3 regions of the Pseudomonas sp. PDNC002 genome follow, and region 2 is predicted to be linked to each of the others. Evidence: predicted binding sites of a transcription regulator. Region 2 holds the regulator's gene; each other region holds the start of a gene.
The links. Region 2 encodes sigma-54, which starts transcription at its own class of promoters, with help from an activator protein. Its sites were predicted from a motif close to ANTGGCATNNANNTTGCTNT; they were not measured.
Positions count from the first base shown of each region.

Region 1 (6,876 bases), 680 kb from region 2:
CGGCCAGCTGAAGGCGGGCGTGCAGATCGTCGCCACTGATCTCTCCGGCTCCATGCTCAGCGCCTGCAAGGCGGGTGAATACGACAGCCTGGCGATCGGCCGCGGCCTGTCGCAGGAGCGCCTGGCGCGCTACTTCGACCAGAAGACGCCGGGGCGCTGGACGGTGAAGCCGGCGATCAAGAGCCGCGTGGAGTTCCGTGCGCTGAACCTGCTGGACAGCTACGCGACCCTGGGCAAGTTCGACATGGTGTTCTGCCGCAACGTGCTGATCTATTTCTCGGCCGAGGTGAAGCGCGACATCCTGCTGCGCATCCATGCCACGCTCAAGCCCGGCGGCTACCTGTTCCTCGGCGCCTCCGAGGCGCTCAACGCGCTGCCGGATCATTACCAGATGGTCCAGTGCAGCCCGGGAATCATCTACAAGGCCAAGTGACTGGCCGCTGCCCCGCCTGTTCGGGCGGGGTTCCTGCAATCGCATTCACCTGATCGCGGACAAGGTCCGCTCCTACGCAGTGGTCGGTTGTCGTAGGGGCGGGCGTCGTCCGCGATGTTCTTGAGCCGCGCCGAATTTCAACGAGGGGCCAGCTCTTTGTAGGAGCGGATCTTATCCGCGATTCGCCCGCAGGCCGGCGCTGGCACCACTGGCGGAGTGCGGGCGGTAGTCCATGGAGCTCACCTGCGGCAGCAGATTCCTGCGCTTTGGATTTCGCGGACAAGGTCCGCTCCTACGCAGTGATCGGCTGTCGTAGGGGGGCGTCGTCCGCGATGTTTTGAGCCGCGCCGAATTTCAACGTGGGGCTGGCTCTTTGTAGGAGCGGATCTTATCCGCGATCCGCCCGCAGGCCAGCGCTGGCACCACTGGCGGAGTGCGGGCGGTAGTCCATGGAGCTTTCCTGCGGCAGCAGATTCCTGCGCTTTGGATTTCGCGGACAAGGTCCGCTCCTACGCGGTGATCGGCTGTCGCAGAGGGGCGGGTATCGTCCGCGATGTTTTGAGCCGCGCCGAATTTCAACGAGGGGCCTGCTCTTGTAGGAGCGGATCTTATCCGCGATCCGCCCGCAGGCTGGCGCTGGCACGATTGGGGGAGTGCGGGCGGTAGTCCATGGAGCTCACCTGCGGCAGCAGATTCCTGCGCTTTGGATTTCGCGGACAAGGTCCGCTCCTACGCAGTGATCGGCTGTCGTAGGGGGGCGTCGTCCGCGATGTTTTGAGCCGCGCCGAATTTCAACGTGGGGCCGGCTCTTTGTAGGAGCGGATCTTATCCGCGATCCGCCCGCAGGCCGGCGCTGGCACCACTGGCGGAGTGCGGGCGGCAGTCCACGGAGCTTCCCTGCAGCAGCAGATTCCTGCGCTTTGGATTTCGCGGACAAGGTCCGCTCCTACGCAGTGATTGGCTGTCGTAGGGGGCGTCCGCGATGTTCTTGAGCCGCGCCGAATTTCAACGAGGGGCCGGCTCTTGTAGGAGCGGATCTTATCCGCGATCCACCCGCAGGCCGGCGCTGGCACGACTGGCGGAGTGCGGGCGGTAGTCCGCGGAGCTTCCCTGCGGCAGCGGATGCCTGCGCTTTGGATTTCGCGGACAAGGTCCGCTCCTACGCAGTGATCGGCTGTCGCAGAGGGGCGGGCATCGTCCGCGATGTTTTGAGCCGCGCTGAGGGGCCGGCTCTTTGTAGGAGCGGATCTTATCCGCGATCCACCCGCAGGCCGGCGCTGGCACGACTGTCGGAGTGCGGGCGGCAGTCCTTGGAGCTCACCTGCGGCAGCAGATTCCTGCGCTTTGGATTTCGCGGACAAGGTCCGCTCCTACGGGGAGATTTCCAAGGGGCGGCAAGGCGCAGCGGCGAGCTTGCCGTCTTGCCCGTAGCGGCAAGGAAATCGGTTGCCGCTTGCCGCTGTTTGCCGCCCCTTGCCGCTCTCTGTACCCACTCAAGCCTTTGATAATCAACGATTTGCGAATCTGGCACGGGCCTTGCTGAAGTGTTGGCAAGCCCACACCGGCAAACAGGTTCGCAACCATGAGCATCAGCTTCGACAAAGCCCTCGGCATCCACCAGCAAGCACTGAGCTTCCGCTCCCAGCGCGCTGAAGTCCTGGCCAATAACCTGGCCAACGCCGATACGCCCAGCTACAAGGCGCGCGACATGGATTTCGCCTCGGTGCTGGCGGCCCAGTCGGACAAGCTGAAGAACGGCACCTTCAGCACCACCCTGACCAACACCCGCCACATCGAGGCGGATGGCCTGGCCATGGGGGACGAATCGCTCAAGTACCGCATCCCGAACCAGCCGTCGGTTGACCAGAACACCGTGGATGAGCAGATCGAACAGGCCAACTACGCAGAGAACTCCGTGCAGTTCCAGGCTTCGTTCACCTTCCTCAACAGCAAGTTCAAAGGGCTGATGAACGCCCTGCGCGGAGAGTAATCGCCATGTCGCTCGCCAGTGTCTTCAACATCGCCGGGACCGGCATGAGTGCCCAGACCACCCGTCTGAACACCACCGCGTCGAACATCGCCAACGCCGAGAGCGTCTCGTCGAGCATCGACCAGACCTACCGCGCCCGTCACCCGGTGTTCTCCACCATGCTGCAGAACGCCCAGGGCGGCGACCAGGGATCGCTGTTCGGCGAGACCGACCAGGCCGGCGCCGGTGTGCAGGTACTGGGCGTGGTCGAGGACCAGAGCCCGCTGGTGCCGCGCTATGAGCCGAACCATCCGGCCGCCGACAAGGACGGTTATGTCTACTACCCGAACGTCAACGTGGTGGAGGAGATGGCCGACATGATCTCCGCCAGCCGTTCTTTCCAGAGCAACGCGGAAATGATGAACACCGCCAAGCAGATGATGCAGAAGGTCCTGACCCTGGGTCAGTAAGCGCAGAGGACGCCCCATGAGCATCAATACCGACAACACCACTTCGAACTCGGTCCTCACGTCGCTGAACGCGGGACAGAAGAACGCGTCCACGGCCGAGACCGGCACCAGCGCGCTGGGCAAGGATTCCTTCCTGCAGCTGCTGGTGACCCAGTTGAACAACCAGAACCCGCTGGACCCGCAGGACAACACCGAGTTCGTCTCCCAGCTGGCGCAGTTCAGCAGCCTGGAGAGCATGGAGAACCTGGATACCACCCTGGGCAGCTTCTATTCCTCGTTCCAGTCGTCGCAGGCCCTGCAGGCCTCCTCGCTGGTCGGCCGCTCGGTGATCGTCAACTCCAGCAAGGTTCAGGTCGACGACCCGAGCGCCGGCGTCAAGGGTTCGCTGGTGATGCCGTCCAAGGGCGATGGCGTGACGCTGAAGATCTACGACGACTCGGGCGACCTGGTCCGCACCGTCGACATGGGCAGCCAGAAGGCCGGCAACATCGACTTCACCTGGGACGGCAAGAACGACAGCGGCGAGCTGGTGGATGCCGGTTCCTACACCGTGAAGGCCACCGCCACGCTGGACGGCACCAGTACCGCCCTGACCACCTACCTGCCCGCCACGGTCAACAGCGTCACGCTGGGCCAGAACGGCGGCGAAATGACCCTGAACCTGGCTGGTATCGGCGCCGTCTCGGCTTCCAGCATTCAGACCATCGGAAAATAACGCCGCGTTTCGGCACAGGAGCAACACATGTCTTTCAATACCGCCCTGAGTGGACTCAACGCCGCGTCCATGGATCTGAACGTGACCGGCAACAACATCGCCAACGTCGGCACCACCGGCTTCAAGTCGTCGCGCACCGAGTTCGCCGACCTCTATGCCTCGTCGATGCTGGGTACCGGCCGCAACGCCGTGGGTAGCGGCGTGATCACCCAGTCGGTGTCGCAGCAATTCACCCAGGGCAACCTGAACAATACCGGTCGCAGCCTGGACCTGTCCGTCAGCGGCAACGGCTTCTTCATGACCAGCGACAACGGCGCCCGCGTGTACACCCGCAACGGCACCTTCCACACCGATCCGAGCGGCTACATCATCGATGGCTCGGGCAATCGCCTGCAGGGCTACGGCACCAACGCCAATGGCTCCATCGTCAATGGCGTGATCACCGACCTGAAGGTCGACACCGCCAACCAGCCGCCGAGCCCGACCACCGCGATCACCTCGACGCTGAGCCTGAACTCCAACGCCACCACGCCCAAGACCACGCCGTTCGATGCCACCGACTCGGACAGCTACAACTGGTCGACTTCCGTGGACATCTACGACTCCCAGGGCAACTCGCACACCATGACGAACTACTTCGTCAAGGACAGCAGCAACAACTGGAGCATGTACACCCTGGTGGACGGTCGCAACCCGCAGACCCCGACCAGCACCACGCCGCTGAGCAGTGACCTGACCTTCAACAGCGCCGGCCAGTTGACGGGTATCGCCTCCACCGGCATGACCGTCAACGCCGACAAGACCATGACGCTCACTGGCTGGGTGCCGGCCGCGGTGACCAACCCCAACTCCAACCCGGTGACCTGGGGCGGCAATGGCGCGGCGGGGGCCACTGGCGGCATCAGCCTTGACCTGACCAAGACCACCCAGACCAACGCGGCCTTCGCCGTGACGGCGGTGACCCAGGACGGCTACGCCACTGGCCAGATGTCCGGCCTGTCGTTCTCCGAAGACGGCCAGATGTATGCCACCTACACCAACGGTCAGTCGAAGGTGATCGGCCAGGTGATCCTGGCCAACTTCGCCAACACCCAGGGCCTGACCCCGGTGGGCAACACCGGCTGGAAGCAGTCGCTGGCCTCGGGCGAGGCGGTGATCGGTGCACCGACTTCCGGCACCCTCGGCTCGGTGGGTTCGGGTTCGCTGGAGGAGTCCAACGTCGACCTGACCGCGCAACTGGTGAACCTGATCGTCGCCCAGCGCAACTACCAGGCGAACGCCAAGACCGTGCAGACCGAAAGCACCATCTCCGACACCATCATCAACATCCGTTGATGGGCTGGTGACAAGCAAAGGCCCCGCCGGGATGACCGGCGGGGCCTTTGTCGTTCAGTGCGCCGGCTTTATCGCACGAGATGGTTTTCGATCATCGTCAGCAGGTCGTCGGAGTGACCGCTGATGACGGCCTTGGCGGCATACAGCGCCATGCCCTTGGCCGACTCGACGGAGATGGCTGGCGGCAGCACCAGTTCCTGGTCGACCACCACATCCAGCAACGCGGGGCCGGGTTGTGCCAGCCAATCGACGATGGCCGGCTCCAGCTCGTCGCAATGGGTCACCTTGCGCCCCCATAGTCCGATGGACTGCGCCACCGGGCCGAAGTCCGGGTTCTGCAGGTTGGTGAAGGCCTCCAGCATGCCTTCCACCCGCTGTTCCAGTTCGACGAAGAACAGGGCGCTGTTGTTGAACACCACCAGTTTCAGCGGGATCTTCTCCTGCACCAGCGTCAGCAGATCGCCCAGCAGCATCGACAATCCGCCGTCGCCGCACAGGGCGATGACCTGGCGCTCGGGGAACGCAACCTTCAGCCCGAGCGCCTGCGGCATGGCATTCGCCATGGTCCCGTGCACCAGGCTGCTGAGGGTGCGCCGTCCCGGCCGGGCGGAGATGTAGCGCAGCAGCCAGACCATCGGCGAGCCGCCGTCCGCCGTGAACAGGGCGTCCGCGTTGGCGTGGCGGTCGATCAGGGCCGTGAGGTACTGCGGGCGGATCATTCCGTTGTGCGTGGGGGTGGCGCGCTGGGCCAGGCTGTCCCGGTCCTTGCGATGACGTTCGAGGCAGTGGTCGAGGAAGGTTCGGTCCGGACGGGGCGTGATCATCGGCAGCAGCGCTTCGACGGTACAGCGGATGTCACCCACGGCGCCCAGCGTGATCGGGTGGCGGCGGCCGAGGTGGGCGCTGTCTAGGTCGATCTGGATGATCGTCGCGTGCGCCGGATAGAACTGCCGCCAGGCGAAGCCGGAACCCAGGATCAGCAAGGTGTCGCAATGGGAAACCGCATGGCAGCCAGCTTCCTGCCCCATCATCCCGATCATGCCGACGGTGTAGGGATTCTGTGGTTCGAGGAAGTCCTTGGCGCGGGAGGCATGGGCGATGGGGGCTTGCAGGAGGCCAGCCAGGCGCTTCACTGCATCCTGCGCGCCGGCACACCCGACGCCACCATAGATGGCGATGGAGCGGCCGCTGTTGAGCAGCGCGGCGATCTGCTTCAACTCGGCATCCGCCGGCCGCACCAGCGGTCGCGGGTGGAACGTCGGGCCAACGGCATCCGGGCTGGGCGCCGGCAGTCCGGCGATGTCCGCCGGCAGGACCAGCACCGCGACGCCGCGCTTGTTCAGCGCTTCCTGCACGGCCTGGCGGGTCTTGCGCAAGGCCTGTTGCGGGCTGTGGATCTGCTCGCAATAGACGCTGCACTGGCGGTAGACCTGCAGGAAGTCGACCTCCTGGGGGAAGTCGAAGCCCTGCTCGTCGCTGAGGATCTGGCTGGCGATCAGCACCACCGGTGCGCCGTTGCGATGCGACTCGAACAGGCCGTTGACGAAGTGCAGGCTGCCCGGCCCGCAGCTGCCGGCGCACAGGGTCAGGGTATCGCTGATCAACGCGTCGGCGCCGGCGGCGAAGCCCCCGACTTCTTCGTGACGGACGTGGATCCAGCGTATTTCGCCTTGCCGGCGCAGGGCGTCGGTGAAGTGATTGAGGGTGTCGCCGGGGATGCCGTAGCAACGCCTGGCGCCTGCCTGGTGGAGAATGTCGACCATGAGTTCGGCCACTGTCTGACTCATAGTGTGCTCCTGGTTCAAGGGATGGGAGGAGGGGTTCCAGCCCTCCTGGCCTGATGCCTCCGGCGCCGCGGAAGCTGCGCCGGAGAACCAGGTCCGGGTGGTGTTTCGATGCAGGCTCAGCGTTTCTTGCGAACGGCGGTGACCTCGATTTCCACCAGCCAGGCGGG
Region 1 is NZ_CP070356.1:3,016,760-3,023,635, forward strand. It holds gene cheR (protein-glutamate O-methyltransferase CheR) at 1-433, shown strand, start outside; gene flgB (flagellar basal body rod protein FlgB) at 2,016-2,423, shown strand; gene flgC (flagellar basal body rod protein FlgC) at 2,429-2,872, shown strand; gene flgD (flagellar hook assembly protein FlgD) at 2,889-3,587, shown strand; gene flgE (flagellar hook protein FlgE) at 3,615-4,922, shown strand; gene JVX91_RS13915 (thiamine pyrophosphate-dependent enzyme) at 4,991-6,709, opposite strand; gene JVX91_RS13920 (RidA family protein) at 6,826-6,876, opposite strand, start outside.
Region 1: flgB (flagellar basal body rod protein FlgB) is a predicted target of sigma-54. The motif match lies at 1,957-1,976, and genes of this name have one in related genera.

Region 2 (6,876 bases):
GCGGCCTTCTACAACGTGGTCGCCTGGCCGGAGGTGCTGCGGCGCTACCGTCTGGCGCTGCAGGCGCGGGGACAAGGATGAAACCGAAGGCCGTCCCATGCGTCTGATCGTGCAGAGTCTGCGTGAGAGCGGAGGACGCAACGTGCGTTGGTTGCTGGGACTGATCATTGTCCTCGGCGGCGGTCTGCTGGTGGCCCAGCACTTGATGCTGCTGGCGCGATTGTCGCTGTCCGCACCGATGTATCTCGCCCTGCATGGCGGCATGCTCTGCGCGCTCGGGACCGCCCTGGGCGCGCTGCCCGTGCTGCTGGTGCGCAGCATGCCGGCGCGGATCGCCGACGCCATGCTCGGATTCGGCGCCGGCGTGATGCTGGCAGCCACCGCATTCTCGCTGTTGCTCCCCGCGCTGGAGGCGGCTGAAGCCTCGGGCCGGCCCACGTGGCTGGCTTCGTTGCTGGTCAGCCTCGGCCTGGCGCTGGGGGCCTTCGGTCTCGCGGTATTCGGCCGAGTGCTCGAGGACGCGCAGGCCAATATCCAGGGCGTCGCTGATGGAAAGGTGCCCGCGCGAATCCTGCTGTTCGTCGCGGCCATCGTCCTGCACAACATTCCCGAAGGCATGGCCGTGGGTGTCGCGGCCGGCGGGGAAGTGCAAGGCGCCAGCGGCCTTGCGCTGGGCATCGCGCTGCAGGACGTGCCTGAGGGGCTGGCGATCGCGCTGGTACTCGCGGGGGCGGGCGTGTCGCGCGGCAAGGCGGCGCTGGCGGGAGCCGCTTCCGGGCTGGTCGAGCCGCTGTTCGCGGTGCTCTGCGCCTGGCTGATTGGCATCTCGCGGATGTTCCTGCCCTGGGGGCTGGCCGCTGCGGCGGGCGCAATGCTCTATGTGGTGGTGCGCGAGATCATTCCCGAATCCCAGCGCCGCGGTCATGCGGCACAGGCCACCCAGGGGCTGATCATTGGCTTCTGTCTGATGATGGTGCTGGATACGTCGCTGGGCTGAGTGCCCGGCGCGTCACTCGCCTTCGTCGAAGTAGTTGTTGATCAGGTCGACCAGCGCCTTCAGCGCTTCGTCTTCCTGCTCGCCTTCGGCGGCGAGGTGCAGATTGGTGCCCTTGCCGGCAGCGAGCATCATCACGGCCATGATGCTCTTGCCGTCCACCGTGCTCTCCGGATTGCGCCCCACGCGAACCTGGCAGGGATAACGTCCCGCGACGCCGACGAATTTGGCTGCCGCACGGGCGTGCAGGCCAAGCTTGTTGATGATGGTGACTTCGAGGGCGGGCATCGCGAGGGGCTGTCCTTTTGTTGTCTGTCGCTGCTAGCTCAGGTCGCGGTGGCGAATCTGCACGTTGGTGAGGGTGTCCTTGAGGGCCCGGCCAATACGCTCGGCCAGGTAGGTCGAGCGGTGCTGACCACCGGTACAACCGATGGCGATGGTGACGTAGGCCCGGTTGCTCGCGGCGAAGCGCGGCAGCCATTTGTTCAGGTAGCCGAGGATATCCTGGTACATCTCCTCGACGTCGGGTTGCGCGGCCAGGTACTCCTGCACTTCCACATCCAGCCCGGTGTGCTCGCGCAGTTCCGGCTTCCAGTAGGGGTTGGGCAGGCAGCGCACGTCGAACACCAGGTCGGCGTCCACCGGCATGCCGCGCTTGAAACCGAAGGATTCGACCAGGAACGCGGTGCCCAGTTCGGGCTTGTTCAGCAGGCGCAGCTTGAGTACGTCGCGCAGCTGATACAGGTTCAGGTTCGTGGTGTTGAGCTTGAGGTCGGCCAGGTCGGCGATGGGCGCCAACAGGCTCGTTTCGTCGCCAATGGCTTCGGCCAGCGAGCGGGTGTCGTTGGTCAGCGGGTGGCGGCGGCGCGTCTCGGAGAAACGCTTGAGAAGGGTTTCATCGTCCGCATCGAGATACAGGACGTCGCACTGAATGTGCTTGTCGCGCGCTTCCTGCAACAGTTCCGGGAAGCGTTGCAGTTGGCTGGGCAAGTTGCGTGCATCAATGGAGACCGCAACCTGCGGGTGCAGCAGTTCGGTGTGTAGCAGCGCGCGCTGGGCCAGATCCGGAAGGAGGCTTGCCGGCAGGTTATCGATACAGTAGAAGCCGTTGTCCTCGAGCACATTGAGCGCGGTGCTCTTGCCCGAGCCGGACCTTCCACTGATGATGATCAGGCGCATGATCAGTGCCCGTTGTTCTGGAAGTCCACGACGATCCGGTACAGGTCCTCGCCGTTGGCGGCGTGGCGCAGGCGGTCGCGGACGTCGGAACGGTCGAGCATGGAAGCGATCTGCCGGAGCAGTTCCAGGTGCTCCTCGGTAGCGGCTTCCGGCACCAGCAGCACGAACACCAGGTCCACCGGAGCGCCGTCGAGGGCGTCGAAGTCTACCGGGTGGTCAAGGTGCAGGATGGCGCTGATGGGCGACTGGCAGCCGGGGAGGCGGCAGTGCGGAATGGCGATGCCATTGCCGAAACCGGTGGAGCCCAGGCGTTCCCGGGCCACCAGGCTGTCGAAGATGTCTTGGGAATCGAAACCCGGCAGCTCGCGAGCCACCAGGTTGGCGATTTGTTCGAGGACACGTTTCTTGCTGCCGCCCGGCACGTTCACGAGGGAACGGCCGGGGGTCAGGATTTGCTCAAGTCGGATCATAGAGGGGGTTAACGAACGCCCACACCTTGCTGGCGTTCGAGGTATTTTTCCTTGTGCTTGATCAGCTGGCGGTCGAGTTTGTCGGTAAGAAGGTCGATAGCCGCGTACATGTCTTCATGCTCGGCACAGGCCACCACTTCGCCTCCGGCGATGTGCAGGGTGGCTTCGATTTTCTGCTTCAGCTTCTCGACCTCCATGATGACCTGAACATTGGTGATCTTGTCGAAGTGGCGCTCCAGTCGGCCTAGTTTCTCGCCGACATAGTCGCGCAGGGCGTCGGTCACATCCAGTTGATGTCCACTGATGTTGACTTGCATACCGCTTTCTCCTTATTGCCCGTGTGTAAGTGGCAGGTTATTTGGCCTGCCGCCGGAACACCTTGGCGTGGATCAACGTCACACCAGCCGTTTACGCTCGCTGGAGGGAGAGATTCCTAGGGACTCCCGGTATTTGGCTACGGTGCGACGTGCCACTTGAATGCCCTGTGCCTCCAGTAAACCAGCGATCTTGCTGTCACTCAATGGCTTTTTCGGACTTTCAGCCGCGACCAGTTTCTTGATGATGGCGCGGATCGCGGTGGACGAGCACTCGCCGCCCTCGGAGGTGCTGACGTGGCTGGAGAAGAAATATTTCAGCTCGAAGATGCCGCGCGGCGTGTGCATGAACTTCTGCGTGGTGACGCGCGAGATGGTCGATTCATGCATGCCGACGGCTTCGGCGATGTCGTGCAGGACCAGCGGCTTCATCGCCTCCTCGCCGTACTCGAGGAAGCCGCGCTGGTGCTCGACGATCTGCGTCGCCACCTTCATCAGCGTCTCGTTGCGGCTCTGCAGGCTCTTGATGAACCAGCGCGCTTCCTGCAGCTGGTTGCGCATGAAGGTGTTGTCGGCGCTGGAGTCGGCGCGGCGCACGAGGCCGGCATACTGCGAGTTCACGCGCAGGCGTGGCACCGCTTCCTGGTTCAGCTCCACCAGCCAGCGTTCGTTGTGCTTGCGGACGATGACATCCGGCACCACGTACTCGGCTTCGCCGGACTCGATCTGCGAACCGGGGCGTGGGTGCAGCGACTGGATCAGTTCGATGGTCTCGCGCAGCTCGTCTTCCTTGAGCTTCATGCGGCGCATCAGCTGGCTGTAGTCACGGCTGCCGAGCAGGTCGAGGTGGTCGGAAACCAGCTTCAGGGCCTCGGTCAGCAGGTAGGTCTTGGCGGGCATCTGGCGAAGCTGCAGCAGCAGGCATTCGCGCAGGTTGCGTGCGCCGACACCGGCGGGTTCGAGCTGTTGGACCCGGCGCAGGACGACTTCCACTTCGTCCATTTCCACGCCCAGTTCGGGGTCGATGGAGACGAGGATGTCGTCGAGGGATTCTTCGAGGTAACCGTCGTCGTTGATGCCGTCGATGATGCTCAGGGCGATCAGGCGGTCGGTGTCGGACATCGGTGCCAGGTTCAGTTGCCACAGCAGGTGGCTCTGCAGGCTCTCGCCGGCGGAGGTGCGGGAGGTGAAGTCCCACTCGTCGTCGTCGTTGCTGGGCAGGCTGCTGGCGCTGGTCTGGTAGATGTCTTCCCAGGCGGTATCGACGGGAAGCTCGTTGGGGATGCGCTCGGCCCACTGGTCCTCGTCGAGGCTGTCGGCGTTGGGCGTGGTGCTTTCCTGGAAGTTGTCCTGGGAGTTGCTGCTGGTGCCGTTGACGGCGGACTCGGCGCCGTCGGCCATGGGGTCGCTGTTGTCGTAGTCCTCGCCCTCTTCCTGGCGCTCCAGCATCGGGTTGGACTCCAGGGCTTCCTGGATTTCCTGTTGGAGGTCCAGCGTGGAGAGCTGGAGCAGTCGGATGGCCTGTTGCAGCTGCGGGGTCATCGTCAGCTGCTGGCCCATCTTGAGGACTAGCGATGGTTTCATGGCTGGAACTAGGCACCTTGTTCGCTGGCGCAAAGCGCGCCATATCCACGACTACGGACGCCGGGGCGCCGCGAGGAAGCAAATTATATGCCTGAGTTTGGACGCTTTGCCTAGAGGCTGTCGACCTTTCGTTACAACCCGGTTGCGCCAGGGGATGCCGGGCAGCCGAATGCGTCGTGGAGCGGCAGGCGAGCCGCGCCACGGGCGAGGGGAGGGATTGGCTGCCGCGCCCAGGCAGGGCGCGGTGTGGGGCCTTAGAGGCGGAACTCGTGGCCCAGGTAGACTTCCTTCACCAGGTCGTTGGCGAGGATGCTTTCGGCGCTGCCTTCGGCGATCAGCTGACCGTCGTTGACGATGTACGCCGTCTCGCAGATATCCAGGGTTTCGCGGACGTTGTGGTCGGTGATCAGTACACCGATACCCTTGGCCTTGAGGTGATGGATGATCTGCTTGATGTCGCCTACGGAGATCGGATCGACGCCGGCGAAGGGTTCGTCCAGCAGGATGAACTTCGGCGAGCTGGCCAGGGCGCGAGCGATTTCCACACGGCGGCGTTCACCGCCGGACAAGCTCATGCCGAGGTTGTCGCGGATGTGGTGGATGTGGAATTCCTCGAGCAGGCTTTCCAGGGCTTCCTGGCGGCCGGCGCGATCGAGGTCGCTACGGGTTTCCAGGATGGCGCCGATGTTGTCCGCCACCGACAGCTTGCGGAAGATCGAGGCTTCCTGGGGCAGGTAGCCGATGCCTGCGCGCGCGCGGCCGTGCATGGGCAGGTGCGTGACGTCCTGCTCGTCGATGCGCACGATTCCCTGATCGGCGCGGACCAGGCCGACGATCATGTAGAAGCAGGTGGTCTTGCCCGCTCCGTTGGGGCCGAGCAGGCCGACGATCTGCCCGCTTTCGATGCTCATGCTGACATCGCGGACGACTTGCCGGCTCTTGTAGCTCTTGGCGAGGTGCTGCGCGGTTAGCGTTGCCATTACTGCGCTTGATCCTGCTTTTTCTTGGGCTGGATGACCATGTCGATACGCGGGCGCGGCGTGGTCACCTGGGCGCCGGTGGCGCGGCCTGCGTTGACGATCTGGCGCTGGGTGTCGTAGACGATCTTCTCGCCTTCGAAGGTGTTGCCTTCCTGGATTACCTTGGCCTGGTCGATCAGGACGACGCGGTTCTGGGTGACGAAGTACTGGATCGTCAGGCCGTAGGCCTGGGTGATCTGCTTTTCCGGCGCCGGCTTCTGCTCGAAGTAGGCGGGCTTGCCGACCGAGGTAACGACTTCGATGTCGCCGTCCTTGTTCTGCTTGAGCGTAACGGTGTTGCCGGTCAGCTTCATGCTGCCCTGGGTCACCACCACGTCGCCTCTATAGACGGCCACGCCCTGCTTGTCATCCAGTTCGGCACTGTCGGCCTGAACGCGGATCGGCTGTTCCCGGTCGGTGGGAAGGGCCCAGGCGGCAGAGCTGCCGATAGCGGCGGCGAGGCTGAAAAGAAGGGGGAGGGTGTTAACGAGCCTCATGCTGACCTCTTACGTTGGACAGCAGGAGCATCCGGCTGTCTTTCAGATACGCTTTCATGCCAACTGCCGTGGTCACACCGTTGGGTTCGGTGATCTTCACGGGCTGGTCAGTCTGCGCATAGTCCTTGTCTGGGAACACCGTCATGCGCGAGGTGTTGAGCAGGAGCGTGCGCTGCTGCGCGTCGGTGCGCGCAACGCGCACGTCGTCGATCAGCTCGACCTGCTTGCCTTCGGGGGCCACTTCGGCGCGAACGCTCTGGACATGCCACGGCTGCGGCTCATTCTCCCGGTGGAAGTAGAGGTCAGGCGTGGTGACCAGGGTCACGTCGGTTGCTTTCAGGTGTTCGAGCTTGTCGGCGGTCATCTCGTAGGCGAGGCTGCCGTCGGGGCGGAACTGCACGCTGTGCGCGTTGACCGCATAGAAATCGATGGCGTCGCTGGTCTGCGACTTGAGTTGCCGCTCGCTGAAGTCCAGGCGCACGTTCCAGTAATAGCCGAGGGCGATCATCAGGATGGCGATCAGGGCGAGCAACAGCTTTTGGCGGAATGTCTTGGGCATGTTCGGCTCTAGAGGTACGCACTTTGGGCGGCGTCGAGAGTGCCCTGGGCGCGCATGATCAGCTCGCAGAATTCGCGCGCCGCTCCTTCGCCACCGCGAGCCTGGGTCACGCCATCGGCGTGCTGGCGCACGAACGGGTCGGCGCTGGCGACCGCCATGCCCAGCCCGGCGCGGCGAATGGCCGGCAGGTCGGGCAGGTCGTCACCCAGGTAGGCAACTTCTTCATAGCCTAGACCCAGTTCCGTGAGCAGTTCGTCAAG
Region 2 is NZ_CP070356.1:2,332,547-2,339,422, forward strand. It holds gene JVX91_RS10795 (superoxide dismutase) at 1-81, shown strand, start outside; gene JVX91_RS10800 (ZIP family metal transporter) at 98-997, shown strand; gene JVX91_RS10805 (HPr family phosphocarrier protein) at 1,010-1,282, opposite strand; gene rapZ (RNase adapter RapZ) at 1,316-2,173, opposite strand; gene ptsN (PTS IIA-like nitrogen regulatory protein PtsN) at 2,176-2,643, opposite strand; gene raiA (ribosome-associated translation inhibitor RaiA) at 2,652-2,960, opposite strand; gene JVX91_RS10825 (RNA polymerase factor sigma-54) at 3,039-4,541, opposite strand; gene lptB (LPS export ABC transporter ATP-binding protein) at 4,796-5,521, opposite strand; gene lptA (lipopolysaccharide transport periplasmic protein LptA) at 5,521-6,057, opposite strand; gene lptC (LPS export ABC transporter periplasmic protein LptC) at 6,044-6,616, opposite strand; gene JVX91_RS10845 (HAD family hydrolase) at 6,625-6,876, opposite strand, start outside.

Region 3 (6,876 bases), 920 kb from region 2:
AGGATCTCCATGGCGCCCAGCTCCGGCGGATCGAGACGGATCGTGGCGTTCTGTACGCGCTGGGTCAGTTGCAGCTCGACGTTGTCGCGCAGCGCCGTCAGCATCTGCTCGCCCCAATGGGCCTCGGTGTTGCCCTTGAGGTGCAGGGGCTTGTCGAACAGTGGCGTCGCGGCTGCGCTGACAGTGGCTGGAGCGTTGTTGTCGCCGGCCGGAAGACTCGTGACGGGCGCTGCACCAGGCAATGACGGCGCGGGGGATTCCGGTGCCACCGAGGTCGCAGTCAGGTGCTGTTGCAGCAGCGTCTGCGCCTGGCTCTGGGTGGCCTCGCGCGGGGCCGGGGCAGCGACTTTCCCAGCCTCGTCCTGCGGCTCGGCGGGCGGCAGCAGCATGTCTTCGGGCTTGACCGCAGCGGGTGCGGACTGCACAGATGGATCGACGGACTGGGTGGCGAACCCCGGAACCTGTGCGGAAGTCCGTGCCGGTGGATTATCCCGCGCCTGGACCACCAGCCCGGCCTGGCTGAGCATGCCGGCGAGCCAGCTTTCCGCGCCGGAAGGCGAGGCATCGTCGACCCGCTGGGCGGACATGTCGGCGTCGGTGTCTTCCGCAGGCAGTGCCTCGGGAAGCCCCGGCTGCGCGACGGTCGGTGGCTGCGTGGTTTGCTCGACCTGCGCCGTGTCGAACTGGGTCAGGAAGGACTGCACGCTGATCGCCCGCTCGCCGGCATTCGACTGCGTCGGCTGCTGCGCGCGGAAGCCGGCAACGCGTGAGTCGTCACGCGTTGAAACCGGCGGACGTGCCTCGGCCACCGGGCGCGCATCGCGGTCCGTGGTGGGCGGGGATTGGGTCGGTAACTGGATCACGGTCTATCGACCCTCCTGGAAGCTGTCCACCTGCATGTACGCCGAACGCCCCTCGGCGTACTCCAGGTGCGACAGCAGCAGGCGACGCAGGCGCTCGCACTCCTCGGCGCAGGCCTGGGATGCCTGCTCATGCAGGCGCTTGAGACGTTTCTTGGCCAGCAGCACATCGGCCGCCAACCCGGCTTGCGACGACATCGTCACCAGTTGCGCGCGGATCGCCAGGTCGACCTGCCCCATGGCTTTCCAGTCCTTGCGCTGCAGCGCCGCACCGAGCCGTTCGTACAGCTCGAGCAGGCGCTGGCGATCATCCACGAGCGGCACTCACGCCCTCCCAGCCTTCGCGCAGGATGCCCAGCAGGCGCACGACTTCATCGATGCCGGCGACGTCCAGCGACACGCTGACGTCGGAGAGCCGGTAGATGCAGTAGTCGTACAGGCGCGCCAGGCCCTGGACGGTGTCGCCGCCATTCTCGTAGTCGAGCGCGCCGTTGAGCCCATTGAGGATGTTCAGGCACTTCTCCAGCGAGCGGCCCTTCTGCTGATAACGCTTGTGCTCGATATGCCCACGGGCACGGGCCAGCTCGTCGAGCAGGCCGTCGAACAGCACCAGCACCAGTTCATAGGGCGAAGACGACGCGGCCTTGGCCTCCAGGTCGATCATCCGATAGCTGTCGTAGCTTTCGTTCATGCCGTAGGCACTCATCCGAACATCCCGCTGGTCTGACTCATCGACTGCATGACCTGCATCATCGAGGTGTATTGCTTGAGGTAGCGCGCGTAGTAGGTGTCGTACTGCTTCTGCAGGTTGTCGTAGTCATCGTCGACGCGGCGCAGGCTGTTGTTCAGCGCGTCCTTGCGGTTCTTCATCACACCGTTGGTGCTGTTGGTGTAGACCGCGACACCCTTGTCCAGGCTGTCGAGCAGGTTGCCCTTGCCCATGAACAGCTTGTCGAGCCCTTCCGGGTCGGCGGCGATGGCCTTCTCGAAGCGCGTGGCATCGAGGGTCAGCTTGCCGCTGCGGTCGGCGCTGATGCCGAAGTTGATCAGGTTGGCGCCGCCGAAGGTGGTGCGGACCATCTGGTTCAGCGCGTTCTCGATGGCCCGCACGCTGGAGTCGCCAGCCAGGGCGCCACGGGCGTTGCCGTTCTGGTCGCCGGCGGCGGTCAGGCTGTCGATCTGGCCGGCCAGCGCATTGAAGGCGTCGATGAAGGTCTGCACCTTCTTCTTGGTCTCGCTCTGATCCTGCGCCACGGTCATGGTGATGGGCGCCTCGCCGGGCTTCTGCGCCTGGGTGAAGGTGACGCTGACGCCGTCGATGATGTTGTCGAAGGTGTTGCTGGCGTTGCTCAGCAACATGCCGCTCTCGCCGCCCAGGCGGACACGGGCGTCCTGCGCCTTGGACAGCTCCTGCGGATTGCCGATGGCGTTCTCGAAGGCGCTGTTACCGCTGTCGGTGCCGCTCAGCGACAGGCTGATGGCATTCGCCGCGCCGGACTTGTCCGCGCCCAGTACCAGCGAGACCTGGCCGTTGCTGCGCACCAGGGTGGCCTTCACGCCGGTGTTGTCGGTGGCCTTGTTGATCGCCGCAGCCAACTCGTCCAGCGAGTTGCTGCCGTCACCGTCGGTGTCGATCTTGCTCAGGTCGATGTCGAAGGACTTGCCGTTCTGGCCCAGGGTCAGGGTGCCCTGGGTGTCGATGTCGCTGGCCTGCAAACCGGAGAGCGACAGCTGGTGACTGGTGGCGAGCTGCTCGACGAAGAAGTCGTAGCTGCCGGGCACAGCGGTCTTGTCCACCTTGGCGGTCAGGTAGCCGTCCTTGCTCAGGGTGGCGCTGTTGACCAGCATGCTGGTCTTGCTGCCGGTCACGCCCTGCAGGTTCTTCACCGCCGTGGAGAAGCTCTTGAGCGCCGTCTCCAGGGAGGTCACCGCGGTCAGCTGGGACTGGTACGACGACTTGTTGCGATCAGCCTTGCTCAGGCCGTTCTGCACTTCGTACGTGGCCAGCTGCTGGGCCATCTGTTTGACGTAATCGGAATCTATGGTCGCCATCTGAATCCACCTCTTTGTGCCCCCCCTCTGCATAAGGTCAGGAGCAATTACGATGCCAATGCCGTAAGGCCCGTCGTTCAAGGCTTTGCGGGCTACCCGGGGAGAAGGTGAACTTCCGCCCGGCGTGGTTTGGCGCGTAGCGGGAAGCGGAATTTCCGCCTGCCGGGCGCGCGCCCTGATGCAGAGGAAGGGCGACCGTGGGGAGGGATTTGTTAAGGGGTTTCGGCGGGGTGTTTTTGCAGACTCTGCAGCCGCTGCCGGACGTATCGCTGCCAGCGGCCTTCCCTCACCCCAGCCCTGGCTACGCGCCCCGCTCCTGAGGGAGAGGGGGCAGATTGTGCTGGCTGATGTCGAGGTTTCATCCTGCGCCGAACGGTCCCCTCTCCCGCAAGCGGGAGAGGGTTAGGGTGAGGGGCCTTGTGCACTGCACAGAGAGACAGGAACTCGCGTAGGAGCGGACTCCGTCCGCGATAGGTCCGCATCACGCCGGACACCATCGCGGACGGAGTCCGCTCCTACGAATCAGGTCAGTACAGCTGCTGGGAATACACCGGCTGTTCGCGCGGATCGCCCATCAGCTGGCTGAGGATGTCGTGGTGCATCGCCAGCAGCTTGCCGTTGCGCTCGTTGAGGCGCTTGCACTGGGCAGTGAGCTGGCCCAGTTGCAGCCACTCCTGCTGCAGCTCCTCACGGCGCGGCGGCGTGTAGTTGGAGAGCAGCGTGCGCATGCCCTCTGCGTCCATCGGCAGATGGAAGGCGCGCAGCACGCGGCTGCGGCGCTGGGCGCGGCCGGCGACAGCGTCGAGCAGCGCCTGGATATCGGGATTCAGCGCTTCGATCTGCGCGCTGTCCCGCGCCAGCAGGTGGCGATACAGCTCCTGCAGGCGCTCGCGCAGCGCCAGGCAATCGCGGGCATCCTGCTGGATGTCCTGCTCGATCACCTGCAACAGCCGCGCGCGCTGGGTCATGCGTCGCTGCCGCGATGGTAGGAGAGAATGCTGGTGGCGAGCAGGCGTGTGTCGTTGGCCAGATCGCCATTCATCAGGGCGCGGCGGATTTCGGCGACGCGATCCTGGTCCACGTCGGGCATGGCGCGCAGGGTTTCCTGCATCTCGTCCAGGCGCAGCGAATCGCTGACCGGCGCACTGGCGCTGGTCTCTGCCACCGGGGCGGCACGCTCGCTGCGCGCGCTCTTGGCGGACTCGCTGGTGGCCAGCGCGGCGCTGGTCAGTTGCCGGGTGATTTCCATGGTCGTTATCCGAGTATTTTTGGGGCTTTCCCTCAGAGGGCGACCGCCTCGAAGGAAAACTTAAATGCCATGTTCAGAGTTCGCCAAACGGCCGGCGGATAACCGCAAGCGGTTATTCGCCCTACGGCTCCATGTCCCGGCGTAGGGCGCATAACGCGGAACGCGTTATCCGCCATGTTCACCGGTTTCAAGCCCGCGCCCGCCACCAGGACTGCGCGGCGAGGCCATCCTGGATTTTCTGTTCCTGCTGCGCAAGCTGCGCCTGCCATTGGCCGACCTTGGCCTCGATGACCTGGGTCAGCACCTTCTCGCTGCGCATGGCCGCCAGCAACTCGCCCTGAATACGCGCCAGGGCCTGTTCGGCGACTTCCAGCTCGCGGCGCTGCAACTGCAGCATCTTGTGCAGGGTCGCCTTGTACTGCTGCTGGTTGTGCCGCTGCAACGGCGTGCTGGTGGCGACACTGAAGCCACACAGGCGGTCGAGTCCGGTGATGTTGTTGCGGTAGCGCTGGCACAGCGTCTGCTGGTAATTCACTCGACCCAGCAGCTCGCGGACCTTGCCACCGCGCACATCGGCCAGGCGCCCGAGCATGTCGATCTGCGCCTTCATCAGCGGCCACCAACGATGCTTTGCAGGGTGGCGACGCTGTTGGCCAGCTCGGCACCATCCGCCGTTTCCTGGCGCAGGTAGCGCTCCAGCATCGGCGCCAGCTGCACGGCGCGGTCGGTCTTCACGTCCATGCCCGGCGTGTAGCCGCCCAGCGGGATGAGCTCCTTGATGCGCTCGTAGGTGCCGCTGAACTCCTTGAACTGCCTTGCCGCGGAAAGATGCAGAGGGTCCGCCACCTGGCTCATGCAGCGACTGACCGAAGCGCCGATGTCGATGGCCGGGTAATGTCCGACATCCGCCAGGCGCCGCGACAGCACAATGTGCCCATCGAGGATCGCACGGGCGCAATCGACGATCGGGTCCTGGTGGTCGTCGCCTTCCGCCAGCACGGTGTAGATGGCGCTCAGGCTGCCCGTCTCGCCCTCGCCGTTGCCGGCACTTTCCACCAGTTCCGGGAGCATGCCGAACACCGACGGCGGATAGCCCTTGGTCGCCGGCGGCTCGCCCAGCGCCAGGGCGATCTCGCGCTGGGCCATGGCGTAGCGGGTCAGGGAGTCCACCAGCAGAAGCACGTCCTTGCCCTGGTCGCGGAAATACGCGGCGATGCTGTGGCACAGCTCGGTGGCCTTCAGGCGCATCAATGGCGATTCATTGGCCGGCGCCACCACCACCACGGCCTTCTGCAAACCTTCCGGGCCGAGGGAGTGCAGGATGAACTCCTGCACCTCGCGGCCGCGCTCGCCGATCAGGCCGACGACTACCACATCGGCCTTGGTCTGCCGGGTGATCATCCCCAGCAGCACGCTCTTGCCCACCCCGCTGCCGGCGAACAGGCCGACGCGCTGGCCCTTGCCCAGGGTCAGCAGGCCGTTGATGGCGCGCACGCCAACGTCCAGCGGCTCGGACACCGGGCGCCGGCGCAGCGGGTTCACCTGCGGCAATTCGGTGGGCAGGGGATGACGGCCAGCGAGTTTGCCGAGGCCGTCGAGCGGTTCGCCGAGGCCGTTGACCACGCGCCCCAGCCAGGAATGATCGATATGCAGCACTGCTTCGTCCGGTGCCGGGAATACCCGCGAGCCGGAGGTCAGGCCGACGGGTTTCTTGAAAGGCATGAGGTAGGTGATATCACGGTTGAAGCCGACCACCTGCGCCTCCAGGCGCTCGCCGTCGGCGACTTCCACGTAGCAGCGCTGGCCGGTCATGCGCCGGCAGCCGAGGCTTTCCAGCAGCAGGCCGGAGACGCGCACCAGGCGACCGCTGACCCGCGCCAGCTGGACCGAATCCAGCGAGCGCAGCGCTTCTTCGAGCTTGAAGCCGTCGCCCAGGGCCACGTCAGTCTTCGTCCTGCAGGTGCGCGCTCAGCGCTTCCATGCAACTGTCCAAGCGCTGCTGGCAACCGATGTCGGCTTCGGCCTGGGCGGTAACGACACGGCATTCGCCCAGCGCCAGGCGCTCGTCCGGCACCAGTCGCCACCTGGCGGCGCGCTCGGGGTTCAGCTCACGAATCCGCGCGCATTCTTCCGGGTTGAGCAGGATCTGCACCTCGCCCTGCTCGCCCGGCATCGCGGCAAGGGCTTCCTCGGCCAGCGTCAGCAGCTGCGTGGGATTGAGCGTGAGTTCAACACGAATGACCTGCTTCGCCACCTTCTGCACCAGCTCCAGCAGCTCTTTCTGCCGCGCATGCTGGAAGGCCTGGTGATAGTCGGTGAAGGCCTCGACGGCGGCCTGCAACGGCGCGCTGGCTTCATCGAACACTTGCCGGCCAGCGGCTCGACCTTCCTCGCGGCCCTTGCGCAGGCCGTCCTGGCGACCAGCCTCGAAGCCTTCGCGCAAGCCTGCCTCGCGGCCTTCGCCGACGCCGTCCTGGTAGCCCTTCTCCAGGCCTTCCTGGAAGCCTTCGGAGATGGCGCGCTGGCGCGCGGCCGGGTCGCTGTCCCAGCCGTGGTTGTCGGCGCTGGCGGTCGCGCAGCGTGGCGGGAAGCGGTACGGGCGCCAGGCACGGCTGTCGGCCTTGATGACTTTGATCGCCATGCGCGGTTACTCCACCGTCTGCTCGCGGAACAGCTGCACCTGCAGGTCGCCCTCGGCGGCGAGATCACGCACAA
Region 3 is NZ_CP070356.1:1,417,405-1,424,280, reverse strand. It holds gene JVX91_RS06540 (flagellar hook-length control protein FliK) at 1-863, opposite strand, end outside; gene JVX91_RS06535 (hypothetical protein) at 867-1,184, opposite strand; gene fliS (flagellar export chaperone FliS) at 1,168-1,566, opposite strand; gene fliD (flagellar filament capping protein FliD) at 1,563-2,912, opposite strand; gene JVX91_RS06520 (flagellar protein FlgN) at 3,440-3,880, opposite strand; gene flgM (flagellar biosynthesis anti-sigma factor FlgM) at 3,877-4,161, opposite strand; gene JVX91_RS06510 (flagellar FliJ family protein) at 4,349-4,771, opposite strand; gene fliI (flagellar protein export ATPase FliI) at 4,771-6,102, opposite strand; gene fliH (flagellar assembly protein FliH) at 6,104-6,802, opposite strand; gene JVX91_RS06495 (FliG C-terminal domain-containing protein) at 6,809-6,876, opposite strand, start outside.
Region 3: fliD (flagellar filament capping protein FliD) is a predicted target of sigma-54. The motif match lies at 2,953-2,972, and genes of this name have one in related genera.